Regions from separate parts of the Shewanella sp. MMG014 genome, predicted to be linked through region 2. Evidence: predicted binding sites of a transcription regulator. Region 2 holds the regulator's gene; each other region holds the start of a gene.
What was found. The regulator sigma-54, encoded in region 2, starts transcription at its own class of promoters, with help from an activator protein. The targets are predictions, from matches to a motif close to GTTGGCACGNNNNTNGNNT.
Positions count from the first base shown of each region.

Region 1: a site for sigma-54 is predicted at 2,601-2,619, ahead of J8L86_RS13580 (nitrate reductase). Genes of this name have one in related genera too.
Region 3: a site for sigma-54 is predicted at 2,445-2,463, ahead of flgF (flagellar basal-body rod protein FlgF). Genes of this name have one in related genera too.
Region 4: a site for sigma-54 is predicted at 2,893-2,911, ahead of glnA (glutamate--ammonia ligase). Genes of this name have one in related genera too.

Region 1 is NZ_JAGJDZ010000008.1:30,517-35,809, forward strand. It holds gene pepE (dipeptidase PepE) at 1-364, opposite strand, end outside; gene htpX (protease HtpX) at 805-1,668, shown strand; gene J8L86_RS13575 (cytochrome c3 family protein) at 1,981-2,316, shown strand; gene J8L86_RS13580 (nitrate reductase) at 2,659-5,293, shown strand, end outside.
Region 2 is NZ_JAGJDZ010000003.1:198,469-203,761, forward strand. It holds gene mgtE (magnesium transporter) at 1-159, opposite strand, end outside; gene J8L86_RS06115 (HPr family phosphocarrier protein) at 504-776, opposite strand; gene rapZ (RNase adapter RapZ) at 779-1,624, opposite strand; gene ptsN (PTS IIA-like nitrogen regulatory protein PtsN) at 1,621-2,064, opposite strand; gene hpf (ribosome hibernation promoting factor) at 2,067-2,354, opposite strand; gene J8L86_RS06135 (RNA polymerase factor sigma-54) at 2,379-3,863, opposite strand; gene lptB (LPS export ABC transporter ATP-binding protein) at 4,068-4,799, opposite strand; partial or broken gene lptA (lipopolysaccharide transport periplasmic protein LptA) at 5,057-5,293, opposite strand, start outside.
Region 3 is NZ_JAGJDZ010000009.1:61,785-67,077, forward strand. It holds gene flgC (flagellar basal body rod protein FlgC) at 1-69, shown strand, start outside; gene flgD (flagellar hook assembly protein FlgD) at 94-864, shown strand; gene flgE (flagellar hook protein FlgE) at 940-2,304, shown strand; gene flgF (flagellar basal-body rod protein FlgF) at 2,511-3,254, shown strand; gene flgG (flagellar basal-body rod protein FlgG) at 3,266-4,054, shown strand; gene flgH (flagellar basal body L-ring protein FlgH) at 4,078-4,752, shown strand; gene J8L86_RS14875 (flagellar basal body P-ring protein FlgI) at 4,763-5,293, shown strand, end outside.
Region 4 is NZ_JAGJDZ010000005.1:148,532-153,824, reverse strand. It holds gene J8L86_RS09960 (DUF4124 domain-containing protein) at 1-121, opposite strand, end outside; gene J8L86_RS09955 (pyrimidine/purine nucleoside phosphorylase) at 213-524, opposite strand; gene typA (translational GTPase TypA) at 716-2,533, opposite strand; gene glnA (glutamate--ammonia ligase) at 3,004-4,413, shown strand; gene J8L86_RS09940 (carbohydrate-binding family V/XII) at 4,601-5,293, shown strand, end outside.

The DNA.
Region 1 (5,293 bases), on a different contig from region 2:
TCCAGCCGATATATGGCTTACCATTGCTCACTTGCTCATTTAATAAATGCACCAAATCGTAACGGTATAACTCGTTTAATAATTGGAAAGTATTACCGCCGCCAACTAAAATTCCATCTGCATCTTTTATCGCTTGTTTTGGGTCACTGTATTGATGAATGCTACTGACTTCAATATTCAGTGGGGCTAAACCTTCGGTGACCATTGCAAGATATTTATCATAATCGACACTCACGCCTGCGTAGGGAATAAACACCCATTTTTTTGCGTGAGTCGTAAGCGGTTTGATGAACTCAATGGCATGGGCTAAATAGGGAGTATTGCCTTCACGTGAACTGCTGAGCATTAATGCATTTACGGCCATTTCGATTTCCTTAACTGTTTAATTAATCGCTAGTTATTCTTATATTTATTGGATATTAACAAAGATTAATTACAAACCATAACCTAAGTGGATGGAAAATGATTAATGGAGGATAAATTTAAGCTTGGATTAATCTTATCTACCTAGACTTTGCGCTCTTCTTATCTCTGATAGCGATTAAGTCATAATTTAACGAAGACCATTCAGCTGAGATTAGGCTTGATGTGATATTTTCAAGAACTTGTCATTTTATGTCATTTTTTTCGATGACACCTTGAAAATAACCTAACAGGACATATTATGTCATTATGCATTGAGCTATCGCCATACACTCAATGTAAAAAGTAGAATTGGCAAAAGATTTAAACAATCATGCATGAAGACATGGTTGTACGTTATTAGAAAGTTTTAAGCGGCGTTAGTGCCAGATAGGAGTTGTAATGTTACGTATTATGTTATTGATTGGCACCAACTTAGCAATTTTGCTAGTTGCTTCGATTGTGATGTCGTTACTTGGGGTGAGTACCTCAAGCATGAGCGGGTTATTAATTTTTGCTGCCATGTTCGGTTTTGGTGGTGCATTCATCAGTTTAGCGATTTCTAAGTGGATGGCTAAAAAGACCATGGGGTGTGAAGTCATTACAACACCACGTGATAACACTGAACGTTGGTTAGTTGAAACCGTTGCCCGTCAAGCTGAGCAAGCGGGTATCAAAATGCCAGAAGTGGCGATTTACCAATCACCAGAAATGAATGCTTTTGCCACAGGTCCAAGTAAAGACAATGCATTGGTCGCGGTGAGTTCTGGTCTACTTTATGGTATGACTCAAGACGAAATTGAAGGCGTATTAGCGCACGAAGTTAGCCACGTTGCCAATGGCGACATGGTGACATTGACCTTAATTCAAGGTGTTGTTAATACCTTCGTTATTTTTGCCGCTCGTGTTGTTGCTGGCATTGTTAACAACGTCGTTGCTAATAACAGCGAAGATGGTGAAGGTTTAGGTATGTTTGCGTACATGGCCGTAGTTTTTGTCATGGACATGCTATTCGGTATTTTAGCGTCAATGATTGTGGCTTACTTCTCACGTATTCGTGAATTTAAAGCCGATGAAGGCGCAGCTAAACTTGCAGGTAAGCATAAAATGATTGCTGCATTAGAGCGTTTAAAAACAGGGCCAGAAACAGGTGCAATGCCAGCACAAATGGCTGCATTAGGTATTAATGGTAAGCGTTCAATGGCTGAATTCTTAATGAGTCACCCGCCGTTAGACAAACGCATTAGCGCACTTAAAAACAGCTAATACATTAATAAGATTGCGAAAAGGAGCCCAAGGGCTCCTTTTTTAATACTTTCTTTTTGAAATTGTGCGAGTAGAATGATGACCACTTTAATCTTGTGGTTACATCGCGTGACGCATGTTAAGGGAGAAGGTTCAATGTTAGGCTTGGGTAGTTGTATTTACTGTTGCTAAATTAAGCAGTGTTAGCTAAGTTTATTGTAGAGTCAAAGTATTGAGCCAAAATATTGAGTCAAAATGTCGTGCTGATAACCGATAACTAAGAAAGCTAATTGATGATCGTTTTCTTTATTATCACAAATGGAGGGTATTATAGTGAGCAATAAAATTCTTGTGGCTTTGTTTGCAGCAGCTTTAGCTGTACTGACATTGTCAACAAACGCGTTTGCGTCAGATGAAAACTTAGCTGATTTCCATGCCGAAATGGGTGGCTGTGAAAGCTGTCACGCTGATGGTGAACCATCTGCTGATGGTGAGTATGAGTTTGAACAGTGTCAAAGCTGTCATGGCACATTAGCTGAAATGGATGATAATCATGCACCGCATGACGGCATGTTAATGTGTGCCGATTGTCACGCGCCACATGATATGAATGTGGGTGACGTACCAACTTGTGATAGTTGTCATGATGATGGTCGTTCTGCTCAGTAATTGAGCTAGTTGAACTGTGTAACAACTGATGAATAAAGCACCGTTAATGACGGTGCTTTTTTTTGCTTTGATTCAAGCGCCTTAAATTGACTGATATTTGTATATCAAAAACCCACTGCATGTTCAGTGACTTATAATTAAACTACCCCTAAAGAGGTATTTAAATTGCTGTGTTTTCAATGGTTTGCGCTTAATTGGTGCAAAATAATGCACTTATCTAGAACAGTTTTTGATTGAAACCTTACCCTCAAATTTAAAACATCTTTAAAATCATCACTTTGGCTATTGGCACAACTTTTGCGATGTTATTGACATAGAATTTTGTCAGTAAAAGGAAGTTGCATGTCTCATATCCGGTCTAGTATCCAAACAAGTTGTGCTTATTGTGGAATAGGCTGTGGTGTTAGTGTTTCGCCTCTTGCAGAGGTAACGCCGCATGTTAACGATGAGCAGAAAAACTCAAAAGCAAGTGCACCCATGTATAACCTTGAGGGTGATCTGCAACATCCAGCTAATAAAGGACAGTTATGTGCTAAAGGCGAACGGTTACTAGAAAGCTTGGTTCAGCCTAATACACTGCGTTATCCCAAACGTAAGTCAGGTAAGCCAATTGACTGGGATGTGGCGTTAACAACAATTGCAGACACTTTTACAAAGACAATTGCTGAGTTCGGGCCAGACTCTGTGGCTTTTTATTTATCAGGTCAGTTGCTAACTGAAGACTATTACGTTGCAAACAAGCTTGCTAAAGGCTTTATTGGTACAGCCAATGTAGATACCAATTCACGTTTATGTATGTCATCTGCAGTGAGTGGGCATATGCGTGCCTTTGGTGAAGATGTTGTGCCGGGCTGTTATGACGATTTTGAGCAAGCGGATGTTATTGTGTTAGTTGGGGCGAATAGCGCTTGGACTCACCCTGTTTTATTTCAACGAATGATTAAAGCGCGCGAGCAATCTGGTACAAAAATCATTGTGGTTGACCCAGCTAAAACGGCCACTTCGGCTCAAGCAGATTTTCATTTACAAATTACGCCTGGCACTGACAGTCTGTTGTTTAATGGTTTATTGCAATTTATTTCTGAAAATGAGGCTCAAGATAAGACGTACATTGATGAGCACACAGAAGGTTTTGATGATGTACTTCACACCCTATCTTCACAAACTGATCTTGTTAAAACTGACCAGCTTGCATCGTCTTTAGGCTTAACGGTAAGCGAATTAACCCAATTTTATCAGTTATTTATTGCCCATGAGAAAGTCATTACTGCCAGTTGTCAGGGAGTGAATCAGTCTACTTCAGGTACCGATTCGACGAATGCAATCATCAATTGCCATCTCGCGCTTGGTCATATTGGTAAAGTTGGCTGTGGTTTCTTTTCTTTAACTGGTCAGCCTAATGCGATGGGCGGGCGAGAAGTCGGTGGACTTGCCACACAGCTTGCTTGCCATATGGGATTCTCTGCTCCTGAACGACAGTTATTAGCAGATGTATGGCAAACCGAATCCATTGCTAAAGATAAAGGGTTAACTGCAGTTGAATTATTTGATGCGATGGCTGATGGCAAAATTAAAGCCGTATGGATCATGGGAACAAACCCGTTAGTTTCATTACCGAACACTGCCAAAGTACAGCAGGCACTTGATGCTTGCCCATTTGTGGTGGTATCAGATATCACCCAAGATGCCGCAACAGCAAAACAGGCCGACATATTATTACCTGCTTTAGGTTGGTCAGAAAAGTGTGGCACTGTCACTAACAGCGAACGTGTTATCAGTCGTCAACGTGGCTTTATACCCGTTAAAGGCAATGCAAAACCTGATTGGTGGGCACTCGCTGAAGTCGCAAAACGAATGGGGTATAGCGCAGCATTTACATTCTCAAACAGTGCGGCTGTGTTTAAAGAGTTTGCTCAGCTTTCAAAAGCAGTAAAAGCACAATTTCCTGAAAAGCAATTTGATATCTCTGGCATGAGTGAATTAACTGATGCTGAGTACGACGGATTAGCGCCAACTCAATGGCCAGTAACAAGTGCCGCAATGCTTGGACAAACTGAGCGTCGATTATATCAAGATGGGCTTTTTTCAACGCCTTCTACTAAAGCGCAGTTTATTGCAACACAGCCGCTCAAGTCAGAGTCGAGTGTCGGTCAACATCAAGTATTGCTCAATAGTGGCCGCAGTCGAGATCAGTGGCATACCATGACTCGCACTGGCCACATTGCCAGCCTTAGGGCGAGTATTCCTGAGCCATTTGTCGCGTTACATCCAATCAAAATTCAACAGCTTGATTTAAATGAAGGCGATTTAGTGTGTTTTGCAACACCTGATGCTGAGCGTGATTTAGCAAGTTGCGATCAAAGCACATCGAGTGTTCAAGCTACGGCAAGGGTTGTTGCCGACGACAATCAATCTCCCGATATGGCTTTCATGTCAATGCATTGGTCTTCGCAGTTCTCCCTTGGTAAAGGAGTGAATCAAGCACTAAATAGTCAGTTAGACCCAATATCGAAGCAACCTGGCTTTAAATGCCAAGCAACAACCGTTACTAAAGTAGAGCTGGCATTACAAGGGGTTATCTTTGGCGAGCATGACCCGTTATTTACCGGCACATGTTGGAATGTTCAGCAAAGTTTGTCAGCGGGTGAGTGTTATCACATCGCTTTTGATGATGCGGAGAAAGGCTTTAATTTTCAGTCTACTAGTTACTCTTTAAAATGGACGGTGAGCTTACTGAATAAGCAAGTTATTCATGTGCAGTGCAATATGAATCTGGGCCAATTAGTGTCGCTTAAATTGCTAAGTAAGCAGCAAGTTGAAGTCGCCCTTGAGCCGATGCATCTTCTTATCGGTGAAACAGTAGATACAGGGCTAATGAACCGATTACATCAACTGATTAAAGCTGGTAACAGTCCGCTTATTTGTGCATGTACTGGTGTCACAGAGGCCAAAATTCAGGATTCGATGCTGCAAGCGT
Region 2 (5,293 bases):
TGTTTTAGGGGGAGATGACTCAAGAATGAGGGCGACATCAGAAGCGGCCATATCATGCAGCATATTGCGCACATGCACAAACATACCACTACCAAGTGCTTGGGTGAGCTGATTTAGGCGCTGTTCTGTAAGTTCGCTATCTATCACTTCGATACTCATTCGCCACTCCTCAAAAATTCGATTGCTAATATTAACTTAACAGTGTGTAAAGGGAGAAGCAGTTTCTAATATGGCGTTGATTGCTGTATAAAAAGTAAGCAGGTTATGGTGTGGGTCATGAGATTATTATAGTTAACTATCACTGTTTGTTGTTGATAATTTGCTGTTGATTGGTTTAATGCGCTTTGAGCAGCGCAAAAGCTTAGTTTAAGCGTATTCCCGAGTAGGATATGAGGTTAATAAAGCATGGCTGTTAGCGGTTTAAAGTCGTAAGTTTCAATGTTTTGCTAGTAAGTGATAACTAGCAACGAGTTGGCCTGAAAGCGTTAAATCATATAAAAGGATTAGCTTTCTTCGTCAAATTTGTCGTTAATCAGTTGGCAAACCGCATCTAGTGCTTGCTGCGCATCAGGGCCTTCAGCCTCAACAGTAATCACTTTCCCTATACCACTTTCTAGCATTAACAACCCTAACACACTCGCAGCGCTGGCTTGTTTGTCACCTTGAATCAAGGTAATGCAGGCTTTAAATTCTGTAGCCAATATAGCTAATTTTGTTGCCGCTCGAGCATGAAGCCCAAGTTTATTACTGATGGTGATTTCTCTGGAGATATTCATCGTCACAGGTTGAGCTCTCGGTGGCGAGCGCTAACTTGGTGTTTACTGTTACTGAAGCGCTGTGTGAGTTGATCTGCAATATAAACCGAGCGATGCTGTCCACCTGTGCAGCCAATCGCGATGGTAAGGTAACTGCGATTATTGCGCTCAAGATGCGGCATCCAAGTATCAAATAAATTCTCAATCTGCCAGATGAACTTATTGACTAGGGGTTGTCTGCCTAAGAATTCTTGTACTGGTTGATCAAGACCCGTTAATGGTCTTAACTCAGGCTCCCAATGTGGGTTTGGCAAAAAGCGGACATCAAACATAAAGTCGGCTTCAGTAGGCATACCGTGCTTGAATCCAAATGATTCAAAGTGAATGACTAATTCTTTATCAACACTGCCCATAAGAATTTGTCGGACTTGATCGCTCAAATCGTAAATATTCAGCTGAGATGTGTCGATGTAGTGATCAACCATTTTGGCGATTGGCTCGAGCAATCGACCTTCAAGTTGAATCGCTTCTTGTAATGAGATTTGATTTTTTGACAGCGGGTGTAATCGACGTGTTTCACTGTATCGTTTAAGCAGTACTTGATCATTGGCATTTAAAAATAAACTAATGATCGTGGTATCGTCGGACAACAAAGCGATTTGCTGCTCTAATACTTTGCCTTGCTCTTCGATATTACGCACATCAACACTGATGGCGACAAGTTCGTTATTTCCTTTTAGCTGCTCTAGTAGGCTGCCAATCAGTGGGAGAGGTAGGTTATCAACACAGTAATAACCTAAATCCTCTAACACTCTTAAAGCAACTGACTTACCTGAGCCCGATCGTCCTGATACGATGACAAGTTTCATGCAGTAATAACCTGATACAGTTCTGTAGCGTCATGACTCTTTCGAAGTCTTTTAAGGATGAGTTTATCGCTTAATTTCTCAGCCATACTTGATAACGTGCTTAAGTGTTGCTGACATTGCTCAGAAGGAACCAATAAGGCAAATAAAATGTCTACTGGCTTCTTATCAATAGCATCAAAGTCGATAGCTTCTTCACATTTGATCAAAATAGCGATCGGCGATTCAATGTCGTCTAAACGCCCATGTGGAATCGCAATGCCATTGCCGATACCTGTGCTACCCATTTTTTCACGTGCTATTAAACTTTCGAAAATAGCTTGTGAAGATAGAGTAGGGTACTGGTCAGCCATTAAATTGCTGATAAGTTCCAGTACCTTTTTCTTACTGCCCGGAGTGGCACAGGTAGTGCACGCCGGCTGCAGGATGGTGCGAAGTTCCATCGTTAGTGTTTAATTAACTTCTCTTTGTGTTTAATTACCTGACGGTCTAATTTGTCTATCAGGGCGTCAATTGCGACATACATATCTGCGTTTTGAGATACGGCAAAAACTTCACCTCCTTTGAGGTGCAATTTAGCTTCGGCAATCTGTTGTAACTTTTGTACATTGAGCACAACGTGAACATTATTGATCTGTTCGAAGTGACGTTCAAGCTTTGAAAACTTAGTTTGCACATACTCACGTAAAGATTGAGTAATTTCGATATGGTGTCCAGTCAGGTTAATTTGCATAGATCATCCTCCAATAACAAAGGCTTATAAGCTTTTGCGTTGGTTTGAGGGAGGGATGAGCATTGCTTCACGATATTTGGCGATCGTACGCCGAGCAACATTGATCCCTTGTTCTGCCAGTAGCGTCGCCATTTTACTATCGCTAAGTGGCTTTTTCTGGTTTTCTGCGGCGACCAGCTTTTTGATAAAGGCTCTGATTGCTGTAGAAGAACACTCTCCGCCATCATCGGTACTTACGTGGCTAGAGAAGAAGTATTTTAGTTCAAAAAGGCCGCGAGGGGTGTGCATATATTTTTGAGTTGTAACCCGTGAGATGGTCGATTCATGCATCTCTACCGCTTCGGCAATATCATTTAATACCATAGGCTTCATGGCTTCTTCGCCGAACTCAAAGAAACCTTGCTGGAATTGAACAATACAATTTGCCACTTTTAACAGGGTTTCATTGCGGCTTTCAATACTTTTAATAAACCATTTGGCTTCTTGTAAGTGACCGCGAATGAATTGGCTGTCAGCTTGATTGGCTGAGCCTTTTGCCATGGCCGCATATTGCTGATTTACGCCTATTTTAGGCATATTATCTGGGTTTAATTCAACGACCCAACGGCCATTCTTTTTAAACACTGTGACATCTGGGATGACGTACTCATCTTTGATTGGAGTAATTTGTAACCCTGGGCGAGGGTTCAGTGTTTGGATAAATTGAATCGCTTCGCGTAAATCATCTTCTTTAAGCTTGGTTTTACGCATTAGTAATCTGAAATCACGGCCTGCTATTAAATCTAGGTGTTCAGATATCAGTAATTTTACATTTTCTATGCAAGGGATTTCGCTTGGGTATTGTCCCAATTGAATCATCAAACATTCGCTTAAATTTCTTGCAGCGACACCCACTGGATCAAAATGTTGTACACGCTTTAATACGGCTTCAACCTCATCAAGTTCAATATCCTCAAGACCGAGTGCATCGAGAATATCTTCTGTTGATTGGGTTAAGTAACCTCTATCATCAATTGCGTCGATGATGGCTGTCGCAATGGCGAGGTCATTTTCAGAAAATGGGGTTAAGTTTTTTTGCCATTCTAAATGTTCGTACAAACCTTCAGTCGTTTCACCTTGAAATGGCATATCGTCATCACGGCTTACAGCGCCAGAACCTGAGTTAGGAGAGGCGGTGTAGACTTCATCCCAAGTGGTATCCATTGGTAAGTCTTCAGGCATGGACTCTTTCGTAAGTGACTCTGTGGTATCGACTGATGAGGTGTCTTTTTCTACGCTGACTTGGCTGTTATCGCTAAAATCGGTGTCAGTTTGCTGAGCATTGTCTTTGACTGGTTCTTTTGCTTTGGCAAACTCATCCTCAAGCTCAAGAAGAGGATTTGAGTCAAGTGCTTGCTGAATTTCTTGCTGTAGCTCCAAAGAGGAAAGTTGCAATAAGCGAATGGCTTGTTGCAACTGCGGGGTCATTGTCAGGTGTTGACCCATTTTAAGTTGGAGTGAGGCTTTCATTTACCGCTTATCCCTAATTGAATTTCATCATCGCGACTACAATGTTATGGGTCTAGCACTTTTGTAAGTGTTAGCTAGACTTTAACCGAACTTGGGTTCTACTTTGCCAAAAATTAGCGTTACGTTTTGAGTCTAGTGTATAACGCTAAAAAGTGGGACTGGTTGGCCGCGAAAATGCCATGCTTGTACACTAAAGAATGCTAACTATAGCTTGAATTGCTCACCTAAGTATACTGACCTGACTTGCTGATTGTCTAAGATCTCAGCAGGCGTACCTTCAGCAATTAAATCTCCGTGGCTGACAATATACGCACGCTCACATACATCAAGTGTTTCACGGACATTATGGTCGGTAATCAATACGCCAAGACCACGATTTTTTAGTTGTTGAATAATTTTCTTAATATCTATCACAGAGATAGGATCAACACCCGCAAATGGTTCATCTAATAAAATAAACTTAGGATTGGCGGCTAAAGCGCGTGCTATTTCTACACGTCGACGTTCACCACCTGATAGAGCCATACCTTGGCTGTCACGAATATGGGTAATATTGAACTCTTCTAATAAGTGCTCTAACTCTTCGATTCGTTGCTCACTCGATAAGGTTTTACGGGTTTGCAGCACTGCCATGATGTTATCGTGCACAGTGAGTTTTCTAAAAATACTGGCTTCTTGAGGTAAGTAACCAATACCTTTACGAGCACGTAAATGCATTGGGTCTGCAGTCAAGTCGTCAGAATCAATCAAAATACGACCTTTATCGCTTTTGACTAAGCCAACAACCATATAAAAGGTTGTGGTTTTACCTGCACCATTTGGCCCTAAAAGACCAACAATCTGACCCGTTTTAACGGTTAGGCTAACGTTTTTGACAACTTGGCGGCTTTTATAGCTTTTTGCTAAGTTCTCAGCTGTTAAGGTAATTTGTGTCATTATTGCTTTTGCTCTGCCGCAGGGGTCGTTATGTCTGCATTGGTTGAGTTTTGAATATCAGATTCTTGAGGGGTGACTGATTCAAGGAGGGCATCAGTGTTAGTTTCAACAGCATTTGCCTCAGGAGTCACTGTTTGATTCTCAGTTACATTGTTAGATGCATTGTCAGTCGTATCAGCATCTGGGTTATCAAGCGAATCATTATTTTCTAACGGCGCTTCGTCTGAGTTATCAAGTTCTTCGTTTTCTTTATTCAAGTCAGGGTAATTTTCTGGCTGAAAAATTGTGATAACTCTGTCTTTTCCTTCACCTGTGCTTTCAGCGATCAGTTGCTGTTTATCAATATTATAGCTAATGAGATTACCAGTAACCTGACTGCCTGCCTGGTCAAGTTTTGCATTGCCTTTTAAGGTTAAAATACTGGTCGAAAGCTCATATTTTATTTCGTTTGCACTTGCGGTACCGATACGGCCATCATCGAGTTCTTGTGAGAA
Region 3 (5,293 bases), on a different contig from region 2:
CAAATGAATGTCCAAGTGGCTGATGCGGCAAAATCTATGCTGCAACAAACACTTCGTATGGGTAAGTAATATGAATTTTGTGGGGGGTAAAAGATGAGCCTCATTAATCCTTACAGCAGTCAGTCTTTACCACAGACTCAATCTGCTAGTAGTACTGGTATTGCATCCAATACACAAGAAACAGCCAGTACGGGGAATGCATTTTTAGACAGTGTGGCCTTACAAGGAGAGCCAGAAACACCTGAACCTAATAGCCAGGAACTGACTCAATCAGATTTCTTTGCTTTATTGAGTCAACAGTTATCAATGCAAGATCCATTTAAGCCTGTTGAAAACGATCAAATGATTTCGCAAATGGCATCATTCTCAACCGTTGACGGTATTGCCAAGTTGAATGAAGAAATTCTCAACTTAAATAACTTAACGAGTTCGAGTCAGGCGCTGCAGGCTTCAAGTTTAGTAGGCCGTAAAGTGTTAATTCCGTCTGATACGGGGCACATATCGTCAGATAGTCCAGAAGTCAATGGCGTGATAAGTACACCAACTTCTATCGATACGATAACAGTCAGTATTGAAGATGAAAGTGGCCAAGTTATTAAAACCTTTGAAGTTGACGGCTCTGCTGGCGGTAACATTGATGTGTCATGGGATGGGCTAGATAAAAATGGCGACCCAGCTCCTGAAGGCAATTACGCGATAAAAGCGAACGGCAAAATTGATGGAAAATCAGAAGATTTAGCAGTATCGACCTATGCGCATGTGACGAGCGTGTCACTGGGTAACACCACAACAGGGGCAATATTAAACCTACGTGGTATTGGTGGTATTCAGCTGTCAGATGTCTTAGCTGTCACTGAAAGTTAATTAGCTTATCAAATTTAAAGCTGGCAGCTGTGGCAGTCAGTAAAACAAACAGAATGAGTAGGAAAGGGGTGAATTATGTCGTTTAACATTGCTTTGAGTGGTATTTCTGCAGCTCAAAAAGATCTCAATACCACTGCGAATAACATTGCTAACGTTAACACCGTAGGCTTTAAAGAATCTCGTGCCGAGTTTGCTGACGTATATGCTAATTCAATTTTCTCAAACAGCAAAACTGCTGTCGGTGGCGGTGCGACAACGACACAGGTTGCACAGCAATTTCAGCAAGGCAGTTTACAGTTTACTAGTAACTCTTTAGATATGGCGATAAGTGGCGGTGGTTTCTTTGTGACATCATCAGGTGTGGGAGTTCAAGATCACGCATTCACTCGTGCTGGCGCATTTAAAGTTAACTCAGAAAGTTACATGACTGATTCAGCTGGTAACTATTTACAAGGGTTCCCAGTCGATGCTGACGGTAACTCTACCTCGGTTAGTTTAACGACGACTCAACCAATTAAGATCCCTGATACGGCAGGTAGCCCAGTAAAAACTGAGAATATTGGCCTACAGATGAACCTTGATGTGGGTGAAACGCCATTAGATCCTGCTAACTTTGATCCCAACGATCCTGACACGTTTAATAAATCAACTTCAGTGACGATTTATGACTCACTTGGTGAATCGCACATTATGACCACCTATTTTGTTAAGCCGACAGAAGGGGCTTATACCGGTGAAAGTAATTGGGTTGCATTCTATGCTGTAGATGGCAAACAAGTTGATATTGACCAAGCAAATGGTGGTTCATACGGCGCTGATACGACTGGTGACGGTGTTGCTGATACGACAAGGTTTGCTGAAAATGCATCAGGTTGGAAAGGCTCGGTATTAAAGTTCAATGATGCGGGCGCATATACTGGCTCAGATCCTGCGGTGGTTGAAACTGTTGAGCTGGGTGTTAATGGTGCTAACGTATTAGGCCCTGGCGCAGATGGCAGTCAAAAAGTCACCGTTGGATTTAATAACCCAACTCAATATGCATCTCCATTTGAAGTGACTGAGTTAACTCAAGATGGTACCACCGTCGGTCGTTTGACTAACGTAGGTATTGGCGAAGATGGCTTGGTGACAGCAAGTTACAGTAACGGCTCGACTGAACCGTTAGCTCGAGTTGCTTTGGTTCGTTTTGCTAACGAGCAAGGTTTAACCCAAGTGGGTAATACTTCTTGGAAAGCCAGCTTAGATTCTGGTCCAGCGCTAGCAGGTGAAGCAAATAGTGGTACCTTTGGTAGTATTCGTTCATCGGCGCTTGAACAATCTAACGTTGATTTGACCACTGAGTTAGTGGATTTGATTTCTGCACAACGTAACTTCCAAGCGAACTCTCGTACACTTGAAGTGAATAACACGTTAAATCAGTCGATTCTTCAAATTCGATAAGTTTGACTTGTTTTGACAAAGAGTTGCCGCAACGGCAACTCTTTGCCTTTTCGTTTTTTGCCTCTTGTTGTTTTTCTTTTCACTTCCTGCTTTTCAAATACATTTCATTTAGTTAGCCATTCTCTATTCACAATTTATATATTGGCACACTCATTGCTAGTTCTAGTTATATCTTTAGTTATGTAAAAAGTTTGACGGAGCGGCAGATGGACAAATTACTGTATGTTGCCATGAGTGGGGCAAAGCAAAATATGAATGCTTTGGCTGTTCGTGCCAATAATTTAGCCAATGCGAATACCGATGGTTTTAAAGCTGATTTGGCTCAAGCTCGCTCTATGCAAGCATTTGGGGAAGGCTTACCGACACGTGTCTTTTCTATGACTGAAAGCCCTGGGCAAAATTTTAGTTCAGGCCCAATTAAAACTACGGGTCGTGATTTAGACATTGCGATTAAAGATAAAGGTTGGATTGCAGTGCAAGGTGCTGATGGCGGCGAAGCGTATACCCGCTCCGGTAGTCTAAGTTTTGACAGTACAGGCTTATTAACTAATGGTCGAGGCAACCCTGTTATGGGAGAGGCTGGACCGATAGTTTTGCCACTACCAATCGACAAAGTTCAAATCTCGCCTGATGGCATTATTTCTGTAAGACCTCAGGGCGCAACTGCGGATGTGGTTGAAGAAGTGGCCCGAATTAAATTAGTTAATCCATCAAATGAAGAAATGATGCGTGGTGAAGATGGGTTATTTAGGCTGACTTCGGGCTTAAATGCGCCGAACGATCCTAATGTGAATATCGAAACAGGGGCTGTTGAAGGCAGTAATGTTAACGCTGTTTCAGAAATGGTGGCGTTAATTGATATCCAGCGTCAATACGAAATGCAAGTGAAGATGATGAAAAATGCCGAAGAGCTAGACCGTGCTTCATCATCCTTAATGAGAGTGAGTTAGGAGTAATAATTATGCATCCCGCTTTATGGATCAGTAAAACAGGCTTAGATGCCCAACAAACCGATATTGCAGTTATTTCTAATAACGTGGCGAATGCGAGCACCGTAGGCTACAAAAAAAGCCGTGCAGTATTCGAAGACTTGCTATATCAAACAGTCAATCAAGCTGGTGGTATAAGTGCTGATAATACTAAGCTGCCGAATGGTTTGAACATTGGTGCCGGTACTAAGGTCGTGGCAACTCAAAAAATGTTCACCCAAGGTAACATGTTAACCACTGATAACTCTTTAGATTTAATGATTGAAGGCCCTGGATTTTTTGAAGTCGAGATGCCTGATGGCACCGCTGCTTATACCCGAAATGGTCAATTTAGCTTAGATGAAAATGGCCAGATTGTGACTCCAGGTTCTGGTTATGTCGTGCAACCGTCAATCACCATACCTGATGACGCAACTTCAATTACAGTCTCTGCCGAAGGTGAAGTATCCGTAAAATTATCTGGCGCGACAGAAAGCACAGTTGTTGGACAGTTAGCCATGAGCGATTTCATTAATCCATCAGGGTTAGATCCATTAGGGCAAAACTTGTATACCGAAACTGGCGCAAGTGGAACGCCTATTCAGGGCACAGCTTCTTTAGATGGCTTAGGCGCTATTCGCCAAGGGGCATTAGAAACATCAAATGTTAATGTGACTGAAGAGCTAGTAAACCTGATTCAAAGTCAGCGTATTTACGAAATGAACTCTAAAGTGATATCAGCTGTTGATCAGATGATGTCTTACGTGACTCAGAACCTATAACTGTTATTGAAAGGAACTGGATTATGAATAAATACCTAGCGTTAGCATCCGTTATTTTCATTGCCGGTTGTAGTTCAACGCAACAAAAACCTATACCTGATGATCCATTTTATGCGCCAGTGTATCCAGAAGCACCACCAACTAAAATGGTGTCGACGGGGTCGATTTACATGGATCATCAATCGTCGAGCTTATATTCAGATATACGAGCACATAAAGTCGGTGACATTATCACAGTGTTGTTAAATGAATCGACTCAAGCTAAAAAAAGCGCCAATAACGAAATCAAAAAAGACTCTAATTTGAGTGTTGACCCTATCTATGCTGGTGGCGGCAATGTGACCATTAAAGGTGTACCACTTGATTTACGTTATTCTGATGCGATGGACACCAAGCGTGAAGCTGATGCTGACCAATCTAACAGCCTTGATGGCAGTATCTCAGCTAACGTGATGCAAGTGCTCAGTAATGGCAACTTGGTTATCCGTGGTGAAAAATGGATTTCGATTAACAATGGCGATGAATTTATTCGTGTTACAGGCATGGTAAGAAGTCAAGATATCACTCCTGAGAATACAGTTCAGTCAACTCGAGTAGCCAATGCCCGCATTCAATATAGCGGAACGGGTACATTTGCAGATGTTCAAAAAGTAGGGTGGTTAAGCTCATTCTTTATGAGCGAATGGTGGCCTTTCTAAGGAGTATGCCATGAAAATTTCATCTTTATTTATCTCCATTGCCCTTACCGCCTCAGTTGCATTAACGGTATTTTCTGCGCCAGTTCAAGCACAGCGAATTAAAGATATTGCCAACGTTCAAGGTGTACGTAGTAACCAACTGATTGGTTATGGCCTTGTGGTTGGTTTGCCCGGCACTGGTGAAAAAACCAAATACACTGAACAAACATTCAGAACCATGCTGAAAAACTTTGGCATTAATTTACCTGATAATGTGAACCCTAAAACCAAGAATGCGGCCGTGGTAGCGGTGCATGCAGAGATGCCAGCATTTATTAAGCCCGGTCAAAATATTGACATTACCGTATCGAGTTTAGGTGAAGCAAAAAGCTTACGTGGTGGTACTTTACTGCAAACCTTTTTAAAAGGGGTTGATGGCAATGTTTACGCTATTGCACAGGGTAGTCTAGTGGTTAGTGGTTTCAGTGCAGAAGGTTTAGATGGTTCGCAAGTGATTCAAAATACGCCAACAGTTGGGCGTATTCCTGGTGGTGCGATTGTT
Region 4 (5,293 bases), on a different contig from region 2:
CCCTTGGCTCGTCGCTGTAGTGGACTTTACCATTCTCATCTACCCAGCGATAAACCGTTGCATGGCTGCTTGAGAGGACAATACTGGTTAAAATGAGACTAATGATTAAGACTAAGCGCATGTGGGATTCCTTCACCTTTGGCGTTCAACACATTAATACTAGCTTCTTTTTAACATAAAATCAGCAATTACTGATGAACTGCTGACGCTAATTACTTGTACTGGCAGCGATATTCACTGATTTCGTTAGTGCGAATTTTAAAGTTAACATTGGCATCTAATTCAAATAATTCGCCTGCTTTGACGGTTGTCCAATCTGTGGCATGAGGTAATAACACCTCAAATTTACCAGAAGTGATGTTCATGATTTCAGCTTGGCTGGTATCAAAGTTATATTCACCAGGTAGCACAACCCCAAGGGTTTGATGACTACCATCAGTAAAATGAATTGTGCGGCTGATGACTTTACCATCAAAGTAAATATTGGCTTGATTAGCCACGTTAACATTCTGAATCACAGACATTTTGCGATATTCCAACCTAAGAGATAATAAGTAGAGGTGAATATATATTCGTTTAAAGTGAATATAAAGACTGTTAGGTTATAGGTTAGATGAAATCAGTTTTTTATTTGCTGTACTGGTACTTATTAGAATAACAGGCAATAAAAAACCCGCCTGAGCGGGTTTTCATATTCAAATTACGTTAGCTAAATTTAGCTACCAGAGCGGCTAGCACGCTTACGGTCATTTTCTGTTAAATGACGCTTACGAACACGAATATTTTCTGGTGTTACTTCAACTAACTCATCATCATCGATGAACTCAAGTGCTTGCTCAAGTGTCATTTGGATGTGCGGAGTTAACACTTGTGCTTCATCTGTACCTGATGCACGCATGTTGGTTAGCTGCTTACCTTTCAGACAGTTAACAGTTAAGTCGTTAGAACGTGAATGAATACCAATTACTTGACCTTCGTAAACTTCTGCAGCGTGACCGATTAATAGACGACCACGGTCTTGTAAACCGAATAATGCGAATGTTAGGGCTTTACCTGTTGCATTAGAAATCAATACACCGTTAGCACGTTGACCGATATCACCGCCTTTCACTGGACCGTAATGGTCGAATGAATGGTAGATAAGACCTGTACCAGAAGTTGCAGTCATGAACTCAGTTTGGAAACCGATTAAGCCACGGCTAGGAATGATGAAGTCGATACGTACACGACCTTTACCATCTAGTTGTAGATCTTTCATGTCACCTTTACGCATACCTAATTTTTCAATTACGGTGCCTTGGTGCTCTTCTTCAACGTCAACAGTTAATGTTTCGAATGGCTCGCACATCTCACCGTCGATTTCTTTGGTGATAACTTCTGGACGAGATACTGCTAATTCGTAACCTTCACGACGCATGTTTTCAATTAAGATCGAAAGGTGAAGCTCACCACGACCAGAAACACGGAAACGATCTGGAGAATCAGTTTCTTCAACACGTAGTGCAACGTTGTGGACGAGTTCTTGTTCTAGACGCTCAAGGATATTACGTGAAGTAACGTACTTACCTTCTTTACCTGCGAACGGAGAAGTGTTCACTTGGAAAGTCATTGTTAACGTTGGCTCATCAACTGATAATGCAGGTAATGCTTCAACTTGGTTAACACCACAAACAGTGTCAGAAATCTGTAAGTTACCTAAACCGGTAATCGCAACGATATCGCCGGCGTTGGCTTCAGCAACTTCGTGACGGTCTAGACCCATGTAACCTAATACTTGGCCCATTTTACCGTTACGAGTTTTACCTTCAGCATCAACGATTGTGACTTGCTGGTTAGTTTTAACACTACCACGCTTAATACGACCAACACCGATAACACCTACGTATGAGTTGTAATCAAGTTGAGAGATTTGCATTTGGAACTCACCTTCAGCATCCGCATCAGGAGAAGAAACCTTCTCAACAATCGCTTGGAAAAGCGGTGTCATGTCTTCGCTTGTTTCTTCAGGATCAAGCGTCGCGAAACCGTTTAATGCAGAAGCATAAACGATAGGGAAATCTAACTGTTCGTCAGTTGCACCTAAGTTGTCGAATAAGTCGAATACTTGGTCGATAACCCAATCAGGACGTGCACCTGGGCGGTCAATCTTGTTGATAACAACGATTGGCTTAAGGCCTTGTGCGAATGCCTTTTTAGTAACAAAGCGAGTTTGAGGCATTGGGCCGTCAACTGCGTCTACTAATAATAAAACTGAATCTACCATAGATAGAACACGTTCTACTTCACCACCGAAATCGGCGTGACCAGGAGTGTCTACGATGTTAATACGGTAGTCGTTCCATTTGATGGCAGTGTTTTTTGCCAGAATGGTGATACCACGTTCTTTTTCAAGATCGTTAGAATCCATTACACGTTCTGCGGCTTCGCCTCGACTTTCAAGGGTGCCTGACTGAGCCAATAGCTTGTCTACCAAGGTCGTTTTGCCATGGTCAACGTGAGCAATAATGGCGATGTTACGTAAATTCTCTAACACGGATAAAACCTCTATACCATCAAATAAAAAATAGGAGTTTATAGGGCTGATAAGTATAGCCACTATAAAAAAGCGTGCCATTCTACTCCACCGAGCGCCGAGTAGATAGGATTATTTTTGAACAGGTCGTTTTTAATAAAAAATTAAACACTAAAGATAGAAGATAAAAACGAAAAAGGATCATACTGCCGCAATAAAATGACGCTTTAATGAACTAGATCAATTCATGCGCTAAAAACCCTGCACCGAAATGGACTTTTGCACCAATTGTGATCATAGTGGTGCACCGTATTTGTGCAATATGGCTTTTTCTATGGTTAGTGATTTTTTTATTAAGCTTTAAATCAATCACTTACCTTTCTGGCATGGAAATAGCTTTTAATTGAACAAATTCGCAAAGCAGATAGTTTGTCTGACGAATAACAAGATTATATTAAGGGACAACCCTTTACCCTACCGGAGGCTTAAGAATGTCAGTTGAATCAATATTAAAACAAATTGAAGAACTAGAAGTTAAGTTCGTAGATTTACGTTTTACAGACACTAAAGGTAAAGAGCAGCACGTCTCTATTCCTTCTCATCAAGTAAACGAAGATTTCTTTGAAGATGGCAAAATGTTCGATGGTTCATCTATCAACGGTTGGAAAGGTATTAACGAATCTGACATGGTATTGATGCCAGATCCTTCTTCTTTCTTACTTGATCCGTTTACTGAAGAAGTGACTGGTCTTATTCGTTGTGACATTTTAGAACCTTCTACTATGACAGGTTATGAGCGTGACCCACGTTCAATCGCTAAGAAAGCAGAAGAGTACTTAAAATCTACCGGTATTGCTGACACAGTTTTAATTGGTCCAGAGCCAGAGTTCTTCTTATTTGACGACGTTAAGTTTGGTACTGACATGTCAGGTACTTTCGTAAAAGTTGACGCGAAAGAAGCGGCATGGAACTCAGGTACTAGCTACGAAGATGGTAACACGGGTCACCGTCCATTCGTTAAAGGTGGTTACTTCCCAGTTGCACCAGTTGATTCATCACAAGACATTCGTAGTGCAATGTGTCTAATTCTTGAAGAATTAGGTCAAGTAGTTGAAGCGCATCACCACGAAGTTGCTACAGCGGGTCAAAACGAAATTGCGACACGTTTCAACACGCTTTCAAACAAAGCTGATGAAATCCAAATTATGAAGTATGTTGTTCATAACACTGCTCATGCATACGGTAAAACTGCGACATTCATGCCTAAGCCAATTGTTGGTGATAACGGTAGTGGTATGCACGTTCACCAATCTTTAGCTAAAGATGGCGTTAACTTATTCTCTGGCGATAAATATGCAGGTTTAAGTGAAACTGCACTTTACTACATTGGTGGTATCATCAAGCACGCTCGTGCATTGAATGCATTCACTAACCCAAGTACTAACTCATACAAGCGTCTTGTTCCACATTTCGAAGCGCCTGTAATGCTTGCATATTCTGCTCGTAACCGTAGTGCTTCAATCCGTATCCCAGTGGTACCAAGCCCGAAAGCTCGTCGTATTGAAACACGTTTCCCAGATCCAACCGCTAACCCATACTTAGCATTCTCTGCATTGCTAATGGCTGGTCTTGACGGTATCCAAAACAAGATTCACCCAGGTGAAGCAATGGATAAAGATCTATATGACCTACCTGCTGAAGAAGCGGCTGAGATCCCACAAGTTGCAACGTCTCTAGAGAATGCTCTTGAAAACTTAGCAGCTGACCACGAATTCTTAACTAAAGGTGATGTATTCAGTAAAGACTTTATCGAGTCTTACATTGCACTTAAGTCTGAAGAATGTGAGCAAGTATCTCGTACTACTCACCCAATGGAATTCCAACTTTACTACAGCTTATAAGCCTTAGCTTAACGCTCATGTAAATTGGCCATCGGCTAAATTCGAAGCCCTTGATGATAATCATCAAGGGCTTTTTTGTTACAGCTTTATTATTTCAATCTCTAACGTAAAAAAAAGATAAAGATTGTTTAAAATTTCTTCAATTATGCTAGCGTTAAAGGTATAGAAGCATCGCCAAGGAATTGTTATGAAAGAAAAACTACCAAGAGTGTTTATCAAATTAATGTGTATTTTAGTGTGTTGTCTTTCATCCTTTTCTGCAATGGCTCTCGAATGGCCTCAAGAAGTCGAAACTAAGCTAGGTACGTTAGTGGTATATCAGCCACAACCAGAGTCTCTTAATGGCAATGTATTGCAAAGTCGTGCTGCTATGTCGTTTGAAGTGAAAGATCAAGCAGACCCAGTATTTGGCGCTTTTTGGTTTAGTGCCAGAATCGATACTAATGACGATGTCACCACTGTGCGTAATATTCAGGTGACTGAAGTCCGCTGGCCGTCATCAACTGAAGAAGATCAGCAAACCTTTACCGATACGGTATCTGAAGCATTAGCGAGCACCAGCTTTGAAATCTCAATGGCACGCCTTTCTGCCAGTTTAGAAACTGCAGACCAAGTTAAACGCAGTTTAGATAATATTAAAAATGACGCGCCAGAAATTATTTTCAGCTCAAGGCTGAGTGTGTTGCTGTCTTATGATGGCGAACCTCAATTCCGTGATATCGACAATAGTGATTACGAGCGAATACTGAATACGCCATTCGCAGTGGCTAGAGATAAAAAGTCTAAAAAACTGTACTTGAGCAGTGGGACTTATTGGTACGTTGCGGACGATCTAATGGGGCCTTGGCAAGTCACTCTTTATCCACCTGAAGACTTGGTC